DNA from 2 places in the Streptomyces sp. NPDC020489 genome. Region 2 is predicted to be linked to the other one. Evidence: riboswitches for the same ligand, from Rfam matches in the RefSeq annotation. Region 2 holds a riboswitch; the other holds the start of a gene.

What was found. A riboswitch is a leader RNA that binds a small molecule or an ion and turns the genes downstream of it on or off. The one in region 2 is predicted to bind cyclic di-AMP.
Positions count from the first base shown of each region.
Region 1: linked by a shared signal. The riboswitch ahead of ACH41F_RS33210 (transglycosylase SLT domain-containing protein) and the one ahead of ACH41F_RS30940 (NlpC/P60 family protein) in region 2 are both predicted to bind cyclic di-AMP.

Region 1 covers NZ_JBIRUZ010000015.1:59,358-66,524, reverse strand. The annotation lists gene fahA (fumarylacetoacetase) at 95-1,315, opposite strand; gene ACH41F_RS33225 (hypothetical protein) at 1,443-2,048, opposite strand; gene ACH41F_RS33220 (arabinogalactan endo-beta-1,4-galactanase) at 2,068-3,219, opposite strand; gene ACH41F_RS33215 (Cof-type HAD-IIB family hydrolase) at 3,511-4,326, shown strand; gene ACH41F_RS33210 (transglycosylase SLT domain-containing protein) at 4,323-4,769, opposite strand; cyclic di-AMP (ydaO/yuaA leader) riboswitch at 4,773-4,957, opposite strand; gene ACH41F_RS33205 (polyprenyl synthetase family protein) at 5,895-6,905, shown strand.
Region 2 covers NZ_JBIRUZ010000013.1:138,644-145,810, reverse strand. The annotation lists gene ACH41F_RS30970 (adenosylmethionine--8-amino-7-oxononanoate transaminase) at 1-943, opposite strand, end outside; gene bioB (biotin synthase BioB) at 936-2,165, opposite strand; gene ACH41F_RS30960 (aminotransferase class I/II-fold pyridoxal phosphate-dependent enzyme) at 2,313-3,440, shown strand; gene ACH41F_RS30955 (DUF397 domain-containing protein) at 3,477-3,698, opposite strand; gene ACH41F_RS30950 (Scr1 family TA system antitoxin-like transcriptional regulator) at 3,708-4,577, opposite strand; gene ACH41F_RS30945 (ATP-binding protein) at 4,789-5,244, shown strand; gene ACH41F_RS30940 (NlpC/P60 family protein) at 5,344-5,817, opposite strand; cyclic di-AMP (ydaO/yuaA leader) riboswitch at 5,821-6,033, opposite strand; gene ACH41F_RS30935 (hypothetical protein) at 6,377-6,685, opposite strand; gene ACH41F_RS30930 (ATP-dependent Clp protease proteolytic subunit) at 6,693-7,167, opposite strand, start outside.

The sequences.
Region 1 (7,167 bases), on a different contig from region 2:
CCGGCCGCCCCGCACGGCACCCTCGCCAGGCCGCCCCGCAGGGCACCCCTGCCCGGCCGCCCCGCACCCTCGCCCAACCGCCCCGCACCGCACCTCACCCCCCAGACACCACCCGCCCCGCGACCTCTCCCAGTCCCACCCGGACCCCGTCCGGTCCAGGTGCCCAGGCCGACAGGGTCACCACGTCGCCGTCCTCCAGGAACGTCCGCTTGCCGTCGGGGAGTTCGAGGGCGTCGCGGCCGTTCCAGGTGAGTTCCAGCAGGGAGCCGCGCTCCGACTCGGAGGGGCCGCTCACGGTCCCGGAGCCGTACAGGTCGCCCGTCCGCAGCGAGGCACCGTTCACCGTCATGTGGGCCAGTTGCTGTGCGGCGGTCCAGTACATGGTGGAGAAGGGCGGCTCGGACACCACGTGGCCGTTGATCGCGACGGAGATCCGCAGGTCGTAGCCGCCGGGCTCGTCGACGAGCCCGGAGTCGTCCAGGTAGGGCAGCAGGGGGTGGGTGCGCTCCGGCGGGGCCACGCGGGCCTCGTCCAGTGCGTCGAGCGGGGTGATCCACGCCGACACCGACGTGGCGAAGGACTTGCCGAGGAACGGGCCGAGCGGGACGTACTCCCAGGCCTGGATGTCGCGCGCGGACCAGTCGTTGAGCAGGCACAGTCCGAAGACGTGCTCGCGGAAGTCACCCAGCGCCACCGGTGAGCCCATCGTCGACGGTGCCCCGACCACGAAGCCGACCTCCGCCTCGATGTCCAGGCGGACGGACGGGCCGAAGACGGGTTCGGGGTCCGTGGCGGCCTTCCGCTGCCCCGAAGGCCGTACGACATCCGTGCCCGAGACCACCACCGTGCCGGAGCGGCCGTGGTAGCCGATCGGGAGGTGCTTCCAGTTGGGGGTCAGGGAGTCGGCGGCGTCGGGGCGGAAGATCTGGCCGACGTTCCGGGCGTGGTTCTCGGAGGCGTAGAAGTCGACGTAGTCCGCGACCTCGAAGGGGAGGTGCAGGGTCACCGAGCTCAGCGGATGGAGGAACTCCGCGACGGCCGACTGGTGCGAGGGCACCGTCACCCAGGCCGTCAAGGCGCGCCGGACGTCCGACCAGGCGGTGCGGCCCGCCGCGAGGAGCGGGTTGAGGGTGGGGCGGGCGAGCAGGGCGGCGTAGGGGGAGCCCAGCGCGTGGGCCGCCGCGCCCGCGTCGAGGACCTGGTCGCCGAGCCGGACGCCGACGGTCCGGTCGGTGGAGTCGCGCAGCGAGAAGACGCCGTACGGGAGGTTGTGCGGGCCGAAGGGGTCGCCCTCGGGGAGATCGAAGGGGGGCATGGGGTGCTGCCTCGCTCTCAATCGCTGCGTATGCCATGTGGTCGCGCCACACGTTACGTGCGAGCCGCCTGGATGGGGAGGGCTTGAAGGGGTGACTGGGAGGGGGCGAAGAGTCCGCGATGCCCGATCAGAACTCCCCGGCGGCCAGTTGCCAGGCCATGAACTCCCGTACCAGCTCGGGCGGGTTGGCGGCCTCGGTGGCGTGCAGCTCCCAGCCGGGGTGGGCCATGTCGAAGACGACCACGGGCAGCGGCCGGCCGAGTATCCGTTCGATCACCCCGTCGGCGTGCAGATGGCGGGCGAGGTCGATGACGGCGTCGTAGAAGTGGTGCCGCAGGAGGTCGGCCCGGGCCGCCAGATCCTCGTCGTCCAGTACGCGGTCGAGGTCGAAGTCTCCGTCGTACCAGGCGCCGAGCCGCCTGACCTCCTCGACGTAGACCTGGCCGCCCACCGGGTCCTCGGGGACGTTGCCGAGGGTCTCGAAGCCGTCGAGGAGCCAGTAGGCGTGGTTCCAGCGGACCTCGCCCTCGGCGTCGGGGTATTTCTCCCGCTCGTACTGGCTCTCGGTCTGGTAGCCGATGGCGACGTACGGTCGGCGGTCGTCGTCGTCCACGCGCCAGATGCGGAAGGACAGGGCGTACATCTCGGGCCTGAGGTCGGCGGGGAAGCGTTCGAGCACGCCGACGGCCGCTGTCCGCAGATGGTCGAGGAAGGTCTCCGGCAGGTCCGTCACCCCGGGAGCATCCCATCCGCTACGACCGGTAGCGGCCCAGGGTCCGCAGGCCGGGCAGGGCCCGGTCGTGGAAGTCGAACAGCGCCAGGTTCTCCCAGGCGTTGCCCGAGCCCGGGTCCTGCGGGTCCCAGCCGCTGCCGGCGCGGTAGGTCCAGGCGCCCTCCCAGTAGCAGTAGCCGAGACCCTGTCCGTCGGGGACGCCCGCGGTGAGGTCGGCGACCGTGCGCAGCCAGGCGGCCTGGCCCTCGGGGGTGGCGGGGAAACCGGGGGTGAGCTGCGCGGGGCTGTTCAGGATGTCGTTGACGTCGTCCTCGCTGCCGAGCGTGAAGGGGTACGCGGTCTCGGCGATGACGACCGGCTTGCCGTAACGGGCGGTGAGATCGGCGAGGTTGGCGGCGGCGGTCTGCGGAGTGCCGTGCCAGAAGGGGTAGTACGACTGGGCGATGACGTCGAAGTCGACGCCGTGGGACACCACGTTGTCGAACCACCAGCGGGACGTGCCGTTGTCGCCGCCCGAGGCGATGTGCAGCAGGGTGCGTACGCGGGGCGTGGTGTCGCGGGCGGCGCTCAGGCCCGCCTTGAGCAGGGCGGTGAGGTTGCCCCAACCGCCGCTGTCGCCACCCCAGTTCTTGCCCTCGGGCCAGAGCATGCCGCCGTTGATCTCGTTGCCGACCTGGACGAGGTCGGCGGGCGTGCCCTGCCGGCGCAGCGCTCCGAGGACGTCGGCGGTGTGGTCGTACACGGCCCGGGTGAGCCCGGCGACGTCCAGATCCGCCCACGCGGCCGGCTTGGTCTGGTGCGCCGGGTCGGCCCAGGTGTCGGAGTAGTGGAAGTCGACCCAGATGCCGATACCGGCCCGGCGCAGGCGGCGGGCCAGCGGCAGCACGCGCGCCTTGGTGTTGTAGCCGTCGGCGGGGTTCACCCAGACCTTCAGCCGGGCATGGGTGACGCCGGCGCGGGCGAGGAGACGGACCGGGTCCTCGCGGCGGCCGTCGGCCGTGCGGTACACGGCGCCGTGGTCCTCGTTCTTGGGCAGCGAGGAGATGTCCATGGCGCGGATCTCCAGGCGCCTGCGCCCACGTGAGGTGTCGGCGGCCGCGGGCGTGGCCCCCAGCACGGGCACGGCGAGCGCGGCGGCTCCGGCGGCGGTGAGAACACTGCGTCTGCGCATCTCTCGGGTCCCTTCGGCGGACGGTCACGGAGAAGATCGGCGCCGGATGCGCCTGTGAGCGTGCACAGTCGAGACCGTCGCTGATGTTCTGAGCTCCCAGTAAGTAACCCCACAACCTCTGTGCTGACAAGAGGTTACGCGCTCTTCGTTCTGTGCACGATCACAGTTACATCAGCACAGTCACCTGTGCGCAGCGACGCGCGGAACCGGAGCGGCGGTCAACGCATGTGAAGGCTGCGCCCGTCCGGTTCGCGTCGAGTCGGCAGGGGTTTCCATCCGTATTCTCTGATCATGGCCGCACCCACCGCATATGCACTCATCGCCACTGACCTGGACGGGACCCTGCTCCGGGGCGACGACACGCTCTCCGACCGGTCGCTCGCCGCGCTCGCCCGGGTGGCGGAGGCCGGGGCCCGGCATCTGGTGGTGACCGGCCGTCCGGCCCCGAGGGTGCGGCCGCTCCTGGACGACCTGGGCAGCACCGGGCTCGCGGTGTGCGGGCAGGGCGCGCAGGTCTACGACGCCGGCGCGGACCGTCTGCTCTGGTCGGTCACCCTGGACCGGGAGTTGGCCGAGACCGCGCTCGGCAAGATCGAGGCCGAGGTGGGGCAGGTGTACGCCGCCGTCGACCAGGACGGGGTGCACGGGCTCACCCTCATCGAGCCCGGCTATCTGATGCCGCACCCGACCCTGCCCGCCGTGCGGGTGGCGCGCCGCGACGACCTGTGGTGCGAGCCGATCAGCAAGGTGCTGCTGCGCCATCCGTCGCTGTCCGACGACGAGTTGGCGGCGACGGCGCGCACCGTCGTCGGTTCCCTCGCGACCGTGACGATGTCGGGCCCCGGCACCGTCGAACTCCAGCCATGCGGCGTCACCAAGGCGACGGGCCTGGCGATGGCCGCCGGACACCTCGGCCTCGGCCCCGAACGGACCGTCGCCTTCGGGGACATGCCCAACGACATCCCCATGTTCGACTGGGCGGCCCACGGGGTCGCGATGGCCAACGCCCACCCCGAACTCAAGGCCGTGGCCGACGAGGTGACCTTGTCGAACGAGGACGACGGCATCGCCGTCGTCCTCGAAAGACTCTTCCCCGCCGCGTTCTAGTAAGCACCCCACACGTTGTCGATCGACCCGTACCGCTGCGCCGCGTAGTTGCAGGCGGCGGTGATGTTGGCGACCGGGTCGTAGGGGTCCCACGAGGTGTTCGCCACGTGGTACGCCTGGAACGTCGGGTCGATGACCTGGAGCAGGCCCTTGGACGGGGTGCCCGCGGCGGCGTTGGAGTCCCAGTTGTTGATGGCGTACGGGTTGCCCGAGGACTCGCGGATGATGTTGCGGTAGATGCCGTTGTAGCTGCCGGGAATGCCGTTCTGGGCCATGACCTGGAGCGAGGCGCGGATCCAGCCGTCGAGGGTGTTGGAGTAGCCGAGCGAGGTCGCGGTGGACACCGTCGGGGTGGCCGCGGAGGCGCTGGTGGCGCCGACGAGCGGAAGGGCGAGCAGGGCTATGCCGGTACCGGCGATGGCGAGCTTGCGGGGCAGACGCATGACGAATTTCCTCTCCGGCGCCTACGAGGTGAGCTGTCGGGTTCGGGCGGGAGCTGCCCGGCCATGCCGGAGAAGGCATGGCTACACCCCGAGCCGTGCCGGATCGCCCTGAGACGTCCGGATTCGGCGACTTACCTGGGTCCCCCGCTCCTGCCGTACGTGTTTCGTTGAGTGAGCGGTATCGGGCGGCGGCAGGATTAGGCGTCCGCCCGGGCCCGGAACGTATGCGAGGGCACATGTCCGGAACAAGTACCGAATTCACAGATCACACTTGTTGACCTTGGTGCGCGGTTTGTCGCCCGTGGAATTCCAAGGGAGTCGGGTGGGCGGACGTGAGTCAACTCACTGGTGAGCGCAAGAGCGGCATATCGGGCAAGGATGCCCAACTGGCAGTTATCCGGCGGCTCGTGGGGTTCGCTACCGGAGCGGGTCCGCAGCGTGCTCGGACCGCGGGTCCACGCCTGCTCGGACTCGTCGAAGGCGGTGCCCGAGGACGCCTCGCGGCGGGCGGGCGGCGTACGGATGCGCGGGCCCATCGGGGTGACCGCAGTGGACGGGGTGCGTAGTGCGGCTCGGCCCCTGGGTCGCCGCCGTCACGGCCGGGCCCGCGGGCGTCGGGATCGCGCCGTTGACGCCGAAGCGGGCATACGTTCGGCGATCGGGGTGAGGTGGACCAGGGGGGCCGTGCGCGGCGCGGACGGGTGCGGCCGGCCCTGTGCGTCGCCGCCACCGTGGCTCACAGCGGCATGCGCATGTCACCCAGGCGAGGGCGGCTCGCGTGCCCAGGATCGAGAACCGTTCCCCGTATCTCCAGGCCGGAGCGGGTGTGCAGGCCCTCGGGGCCGACCGAAGGAGGCGGTGTCGTGCTCGGGCGGCGGCCCTCCGGCGGGGGTCCACATCGATGGCCGTTCGCGACACGCTGTGCCGCTTTCGTCCAAGTCTTTAGATATCCGCTCTTTTCAGGTGATCGGAAACATAGCGGTCGTGGTCCCATACCGCCCGTGCTGCTCGGGTGGGTGGCATCGGTGATCGAAAGGTGACCGGATACGCTGACTTGAGTGATGGCAGCGACCTATCGACAAACCGCGTAATCGCCAGTAGACACCAGCAGACAGGAGACCCCTCGTGACCGTCGTCGGGCCGTTCGGGCTGAGCGTGCGGGACCAGGCTCTGGAAGCCGATGTCCAGGCCGGGTTGGCGGCCGTCGAGGAGGGTTTGCTCGAAGCCACCAAGAGCGAGGTCCCCTTCATCACGGAGGCCGCGCAGCACCTCGTCCGGGCGGGCGGAAAGCGCTTCCGCCCGTTGCTGGTGATGCTCGCCGCCCAGTTCGGTGACCGCCACGCCCCCGGGATCGTGCCGTCGGCCGTGGTGGTGGAGCTGACCCACCTGGCGACGCTGTACCACGACGACGTGATGGACGAGGCGGCCGTACGGCGCGGGGTCGACAGCGCGAACACCCGCTGGGGCAACTCGGTCGCCGTCCTCACCGGCGACTTCCTGTTCGCCCGCGCCTCCCACATCCTGGCCGACCTCGGTCCGGAGGCCGTCCGGGTCCAGGCCGAGGCGTTCGAGCGGCTGGTCACCGGGCAGATCCTGGAGACCGCCGGACCGGTGGACGGCCGGGACCCGGTCGAGCACTACCTGGACGTGCTCGGCGGCAAGACCGGCTCGCTGGTCGCGGTCTCCTGCCGCTTCGGCGCGATGATGTCGGGCGCCGACGAGACGGTGGTCGACGTCCTCACGCAGTACGGCGAGCGTCTCGGCGTCGCCTTCCAGCTCGCCGACGACGTGCTCGACATCGCCTCCGACTCCCACGAGTCCGGCAAGACCCCGGGGACGGACCTGCGCGAGGGCATCCCGACCATGCCGGTGCTGCGGCTGCGCGAGCGGGCGGCCCGGCTGGGGCTGGCGGAGGACATCGCGCTCTGCGAGCTGCTGGACTCCGACCTGACCGACGACGCACGCCACGCGCAGGCGCTGGCCGCGCTGCGGGCGCATCCCGCGCTGGAGCAGGCGCGGCGGGACACGGTGCGGTTCGCGGAGGAGGCGCGCGGGGCGCTGGCCCCGCTGCGGGAGTGCGACGCGAAGGCCGCGCTGATGGAGATGTGCGACGCGGTGGTGCATCGGGCGGGGTAGGGCCTGCCGGATTGTTGTCTGCCGCCTGCCGCCTGCCGCCTGCCGCCTGCCGCCTGCCGCCTGCCGCCTGCCGCCTGCCGCCTGTGGCCCACCGCCTGCGGCCTACCGCCCTCCGCCTGTTGCCGTAGCAGTTCGCTGCCGTTCGCTGCCGAGCGTGGCGGCGTAGTACCCGGCGCGCCCGCGTCGAGCCGCACAGCGGCAACCGCCCCGCGAGCGTGGCGGCGTAGTACCCGCGCGCACCCCCGCAGTCCAGCCGCACAGC
Region 2 (7,167 bases):
TGCCCATGAACGTGGGGCCGTGGGCGAGCACCGGGACCTCGCCCCGCGAGATGCCGTCCGCCACCCGCGCGGTGCACAAGGTGGCGGCCATCGTCAGGTAGCCGCCGGTCAGCGCCTTGCCCACACACATCACGTCCGGTGTCACCGCCGCGTGCCCCGCCGCGAACAGCGCGCCGGTCCGGCCGAAGCCGGTCGCGATCTCGTCGAACACCAGCAGCACGTCATGGGCGTCGCACGCCTCGCGCAGCACCCGCAGATACGCGGGGGAGTGGAACCGCATGCCCCCCGCGCCCTGCACCACCGGCTCCACGATCACCGCGGCCAGCTCGTCGGCGTGCCGGGCGATCGCCGAGCGCAGCTCCTCGGCGTAGGACTCCTCGTACGCGGCCGGAGGGGCTCCCACGAACACCTGGCGCGGCAGGACCCCGCTCCACAGTTCGTGCATCCCGCCCTCGGGGTCGCACACCGACATCGGCTGCCAGGTGTCACCGTGGTAGCCGCCGCGCCAGGTGAGCAGGCGCCGCTTCCCGCCGCGGCCCAGCGAGCGCCAGTACTGGAGGCACATCTTCACCGCGACCTCGACCGACACCGAGCCGGAGTCGGCGAGGAAGACATGCTCCAGACCCTCGGGCGACATGTCGACAAGGAGCTTCGCGAGCCGTACGGCGGGCTCGTGGGTGAGCCCGCCGAACATCACGTGACTCATCCGCCCGAGCTGCTCGCGCGCGGCCTCGTTCAGCACCGGGTGGTTGTAGCCGTGGATCGCCGACCACCAGGACGACATGCCGTCGACCAGCTCACCCGAGCCGTCGGCCATCCGCAGCCGCACCCCGCTCGCCGACTCCACGACGAGCGGTTCGGCACGTCCCGGCATCGGACCGTAGGGATGCCACACATGCCGCCGGTCCAGCTCCAGCAGTTCCGGGACGGACAGGTCAGGCATTGGGCGCGAGATCCGTTCCGGCACCACGACGGCGTACGGCGACCAGGTCCGGACGGGGTTCGTTGGCCGCCGGCTCCGGAGCCGCACCGCACACCGACCCGCACCCGGCACTCCCGTGCGACCCGCACCCGGCACTCTCCGTGCCCCCGTGCGACCCGCACCCGGCACCCTCCGCGCTCCCGTGCGACCCGCAGCCGCCCGCGGCGGCGGCCACGTCGGCCCGGTGCTCGGGCAGCGTGACCTCGCCCGCGCCCTCCACCTCGAAGCCGGCGTCCGCGATCATCTCCAGGTCGGCCTTGCCGGCCTGGCCCTCGCTGGTGAGGTAGTCACCGAGGAAGATCGAGTTGGCCAGGTTCAGGGCGAGGGGCTGCATCGTGCGCAGATGCACCTCGCGGCCGCCCGCGATCCGCACCTCGACGTCCGGGCAGACGAACCGGACCATCGCCAGGATGCGCAGACAGCGCTGCGGGGTGAGGTTCCACTCCTTGGCCAGCGGGGTGCCCTCGAAGGGGATCAGGAAGTTGACCGGCACCGAGTCCGGGTCCAGCTCGCGCAGCGAGAAGACCACGTCGACCAGGTCCTCGTCCGTCTCGCCCATTCCGGCGATGAGACCCGAGCACGCCGACAGACCGGCGGCGTGCGCCTTCTGCACGGTGTCCACGCGGTCCGCGTAGGTGTGCGTCGTGGTGATCTCGCCGTACGTCGCCTCGGAGGTGTTGAGGTTGTGGTTGTAGGCGTCGGCGCCCGCCTCGCGCAGGCGCTCGGCCTGGCCGTCGGAGAGCAGTCCGAGGCAGGCGCAGACCTCGACGTCCTCGTTCTGGTCCTTGATCGCCCTGATGGTGTCGGAGACCCGGTCCACGTCCCGGTCCGTCGGCCCGCGGCCGCTGGCCACCAGGCAGACCCGCTTGGCGCCGCCCGCGAGCCCGGCCGCAGCGGCCTTGGAGGCCTCGTCCGGTTTCAGCCAGGTGTACTTCAGGATGCCGGCGGTCGAGCCCAGCCGCTGCGAGCAGTAGGAGCAGTCCTCGGGGCACAAGCCGGACTTGAGGTTGACGAGGTAATTCAGTTTCACCCGTCGGCCGAACCAGTGCCGGCGCACCTTTCCGGCCGCGGCCACCACATCGAGCAGGTCGTCGTCGGAGGTGGCGAGGACGGCGAGAGCTTCCTCGCGGGTCGGCAGCTCGCGCCGAAGCCCCTTGTCCACCAGCGTGTTCAGCAGGTCCATGAAAACTGATCCTGTCCTAAGGAGCCGTCTTGGGCCAAGGAGAGTTCACACAACAGCGGCCATTCGCTGTGTGGGTATTGCCACACAGTGGGGGGCTGCCTGTCCCACTAGTGTCTGTTCGCTGCCTACAAAACCTCCGGAGGACCCATGGCGTTCGGCTGGATCGACGAGCAGGCGCGGCTGCGCCACCGCGCCGGACTCGTACGCACCCTGCGCCCCCGCCCCGCCGACTCGCCGCTGCTGGACCTCGCGAGCAACGACTACCTGGGGCTCGCCCGCCATCCGGAGGTCACCGAGGGCGCCGCCCGGGCCGCCCGGACCTGGGGCGCGGGCTCCACCGGTTCTCGACTCGTCACCGGCACGACCGAGCTCCACACTGAACTGGAACGCGAGCTGGCCGAATACTGCGGGTTCGAGGCGGCCCTGGTCTTCTCCTCCGGGTACGCCGCCAACCTCGCCGCGGTGACCGCGCTGGCCCCGCACGGCTCACTGATCGTCTCCGACGCCGGCAACCACGCCTCGCTCATCGACGGCTGCCGACTGGCACGCGGCACCACCCAGGTCGTCGGGCACGCCGACCCGGAAGCCGTGCGCAAGGCGCTGCAGACGCACGACGGACCGGCCGTCGTCGTCTCCGACACGGTCTTCTCGGTCGACGGCGACGCCGCCCCGCTGGCCGCGCTCGCCGAGGCGTGCCGGGAGCACGGCGCGGGCCTGGTCGTCGACGACGCCCATGGCCTCGGCGTGCTCGGCACAGGCGGCCGGGGCGCCCCGCACGCGGCGGGACTCGCGGGCGCCGAGGACGTCGTGGTAACCGTCACGCTGTCCAAGTCGCTCGGCAGCCAGGGCGGCGCCGTGCTCGGCCCCGCCCGGGTGATCGACCACTTGGTCAACGCGGCCCGGACCTTCATCTTCGACACCGGCCTCGCCCCCGCCGCGGCGGGGGCGGCTCTGGCGGCCCTGCGGCTGCTGCGCCGCGAGCCGGAGCGCGCGGCGCGGGCCCGCGAGGTGGCCGCCGAGCTGCACGCACGGCTGACCGCCGCGGGTCACGAGGCGGTACGCCCGGACGCCGCGGTCGTCTCCGTGCGCGCGCCGTCCCCGGAGGAGGCCGTGCAGTGGGCGGCGGACTGCCGTGCGGTGGGACTGTCCGTCGGTTGCTTCCGTCCTCCTTCCGTCCCCGACGGCATCTCACGGCTCAGGCTGACCGCCCGCGCGGACCTCTCCGCGGCGCAGATCGAACGCGCTGTACGTGTGATCGGCGAGACGCGACCATGAGTCGGCGTGACACGGCCGTGTACTCGACGACGGGGATCAGAACGCGGCCGTGAACCCCGCCCAGCTCTCGGGGGAGAAGAGCAGCGCGGGTCCGGACGGGTCCTTGGAGTCGCGTACGGCGAGCAGTCCGGCCGCTGGACCGGTGCCTGGCCGAGCCGTCTCCACGCAGTTGTTGGCTCCGGTGCTGTAGCTGCTGCGCAGCCATCGCACGCCGTGCAGGTCGGTACTGGAAGGAACGTTCCGAGGCATTGCGGACATGGTGCCTCCTTACGCGCCGTCTGCTATCCCGGCGATGTAATCCAACGAGTCCTCGGGCGAAAGGGCGTGGATCTGAAGGGTGTTGAAGGCCTCGGTATAGGCCTGGAGGTCTTCTTTCCGCTCGAGGTAGAGGCTACTCGTCAAGTGGTCGAGAACAACGACATCCAGATCAGATTTGCTCGAAAAGGAGAAGATTACGAAAGGCCCGGTGATGCCGATGTGCGCTCCCGCGGCGAACGGCAGGACCTGAAGCCTCACTTGGGGCAGCCGGGCCGCGTCGATGAGCCGGTGCAGTTGCCGCGCCATGACCTCGGGGCCGCCGATGTCCCGGCGCAGCACCGCCTCGTCGAGCACCGCGCTCAGCTCCAGCGGCGGCTCTGCCCGAAGGACGTCCTGCCTGGCCAGTCGCACCTCGACCAGCGCGTCCAGCCGTTCGTCCGGGTCGACGTCGAGGCCGCCCACCGCGGCCCGCGTCACCGCGCGCGCGTACTCGGGTGTCTGCAGCAGCCCCGGCACCACGGAGGTCTCCAGGGTGCGCATCGCGCTCGCCTGGGACTCCAGACTGATGAAATCGCGGTAGGTCGGCGGCAGTACCCCGCGGTACTGGTGCCACCAGTGGTGCCGTCCGCCGCCCTCGTCGGACCCCGCCAACACCAGCAGCAACTCCCGGAGTTGAGCGTCCTGCACCTCGTAGGCGTCCAGCAGTAACCGCACATCGGCCGGTTTCACCCCGCTCGCGCCGGTCTCGATCCGGCTCACCTTCGACTGGTGCCAGCCCACCAGCCGGGCCGCCTCACCACTGGTGAGCCCGGCGCCGGTGCGCAAGGCACGCAGTTCGGCGCCCAGTTTCCGGCGGCGTACCGCGGGACCGTGCTGCATGGGCTACTCCCTACTCCTTCCGGGCCGCCCACATACGGTTTTCCGTCGGAGAGTTCACCGCATCGAGCGACAGATATATGCATATCTTGGTGGATCGGCACCGTGACCGGCCCGGTGATGGCAGTCTGGCGATGAAGCACCAGTCCGGGACCGTACTCGACCCATCCGCTCCGTGTCGGACCAGGTCCCGTGGGAAAGGGACGGCGTCGTCATGGCAGACCATCTGGAAGCATCCGTCACTCTGCCGAGCGATCCCGCCTCGGTCTCCGCGGCTCGCACATACGTCATCGGCACCCTGGCGGAATGGGGTCTGCCGGCCGACACCGAGGTGGCCGAGGCGATCCGGCTCATCGTCTCCGAACTCACCACCAACGCCGTACAGCACACGTTCGGGCAGTCCCCCACCTTCACGGTGGACCTCCAGCTCGACCGCGACGAACACCTGCGTATCGGGGTCACCGACAGCCACCCCCGCTTCCCCAGACGGCTGCCGGCCGCGGTCCAGCAGGACAACGGCCGCGGCATGGTCATCATCCGCTGGCTGACCGCGGAGTGCGGCGGCAAGCTGAGAGTCCGGCCCACCCGCGAGGGGGGCAAGACCGTCTCCATCGAACTCCCGTGGGTGGTCCCGGCCGAGCCGGTCTCCGCGGGCCAGCAGGAGCCGTGAAAGAGGGCGCCCCGAGTCCTCGGAGGCGCCCTTCAGGGGCCCGTCGACGACCCGCGCGGGTGACGGCGGGTCAGGTCGCCGTCACCCGCACGGGGTGGGTCACTTGACCCGGCCGTACCAGACGCTCTTGGTCCAGATCTTCTGAAGCTTCACGACCTCCCCACTCTTCGGGGAGTGCCAGATCTTGCCCTTACCGGCGTAGATGCCGACGTGGTACACGCTGGAGCCGGAGTGGAAGAACACGAGGTCTCCGGCCTTGCGGTTCCCCGCGGAGATGTGGCGGGTCTTGTTGTACTGCTGTGCCGCCGTCCGGGGCAGCTTCTTGCCGGCCTTCTTGAACGAGTACAGCGTGAGCCCGGAGCAGTCGAACCGGTGCGGTCCCGCGGCGCCGTACTTGTACGGGGAGCCTTTCTTGGAAGCCGCCACCTGAAGTGCCTTCGTCGACGATGTGGCCGCCTCGGCGTCGGAGGCGACGCCCGGGACCACGATCGAGCCGCCCACGGCGGCGATGGTGAGAGCCGAAGCCGTACCGGCCCGGACCATGAGCGACGGGACACGATTGAGCGCAGACATGCGCAACCCTTCGTCAGCCGCCTGTGAAGGATGACCTGTCGGATTCGGGCTGGCGAAGTTGCCCGGCCGCTGACGCGGCTTCACCCCAAGGGCTGCTCAGGTCCGGTCATGGCTTGACCGTCCCGGCGACCCGTCGTGCTTGGGTCCTCCACTCCTGCCGATCCACTCCTGTCGACCGGTCATCCAGGCGGCGGCAGGACTCGGCGTCCGCCCGGATCGCCCCGCCGCTGCGGCGGGGTCTTGTCGTCAGTCAGGGATCTTCACGCACTCCACGCCGAAAAACCCAATGGAATCGGGGATTTGTGGCGTTACTCACCACTCACCCGTTCGGGTGGACACTCGTCTGTTCGAGGGAGCGTCCAGGGGGTCACGGCCCCCCGGACCAGCATCGAAGGTCCTCGTTCCGGGCTCCGGCTACGCGCGTTGCGCAACCTGAACGGCCCTGTCCGAGGAGGGGCGTCTACTCCAAAAGGGGGTACGTCTTTCGGTCCGTTTCAAGACCGGTCCGGGCGCCGCGACAAGGAGCGGGACGTCCGGACCGGCCACGGTCGCGGTCGCGTCAACTGTCGGAGGGGGGCGGCACGGTGACCCGGGCCGTGCGCCGCTCCCCGTCGAGCACCCGCAGCGCCCGAGCGAGGGTCGGGGCGTGCAGCTCGGTCTCGCCGCGCTGGTGCATGGTCACCAGCGCGTCACGCAGCTCGGCGGCCTTCGTCACCAGCGCCTGAGCGGCCCGCAGTCCACGGTAGGTGTCCCCGTCGTGCGCCGGGTTGATCCGGCCGAGCAGGTCGACCGCGTCGAGGTAACGGTCGATCAACTCGCCCTCGGCGCGCGTCAGTGCGGGCAGCGGAGGGAGTTCCGGTGGCAGCATCGCCCGCTCACCGGTCGCCGGGAGCGGGGCGGGAGGCCTTGCGGCTGGGGATGATCCGGTCCACCAGGCCGTACTCCAGGGCCTCCTGGGCGTCGAGGACCTTGTCCCGCTCGATGTCGGCGGCGACCTGTTCGGGGGTGCGGCCGGTGTGCCGTACGAGCAGCTCCTCCAGACGGGCCCGGACGCGCCCCAACTCCGCCGCCTGGATGGCGAGATCGCTCGCCTGTCCCTCCACGGGCTGCGGCAGGGAGGGTTGGTGGATCACCATGCGGGCACCCGGCAGCGCGAACCGCTTGCCGGGGGTGCCGGCCGCCAGCAGCACCGCCGCCGAGGAGCCCGCCTGCCCGAGGCAGATCGTCTCCACGTCGCAACTGACGAATCGCATCGTGTCGTAGATCGCCGACATGGCGCTGAACGAGCCGCCGGGGGAGTTGATGTAGAGGGAGATGTCCCGGTCGGGGTCCTGGTGCTCGAGGTGCATG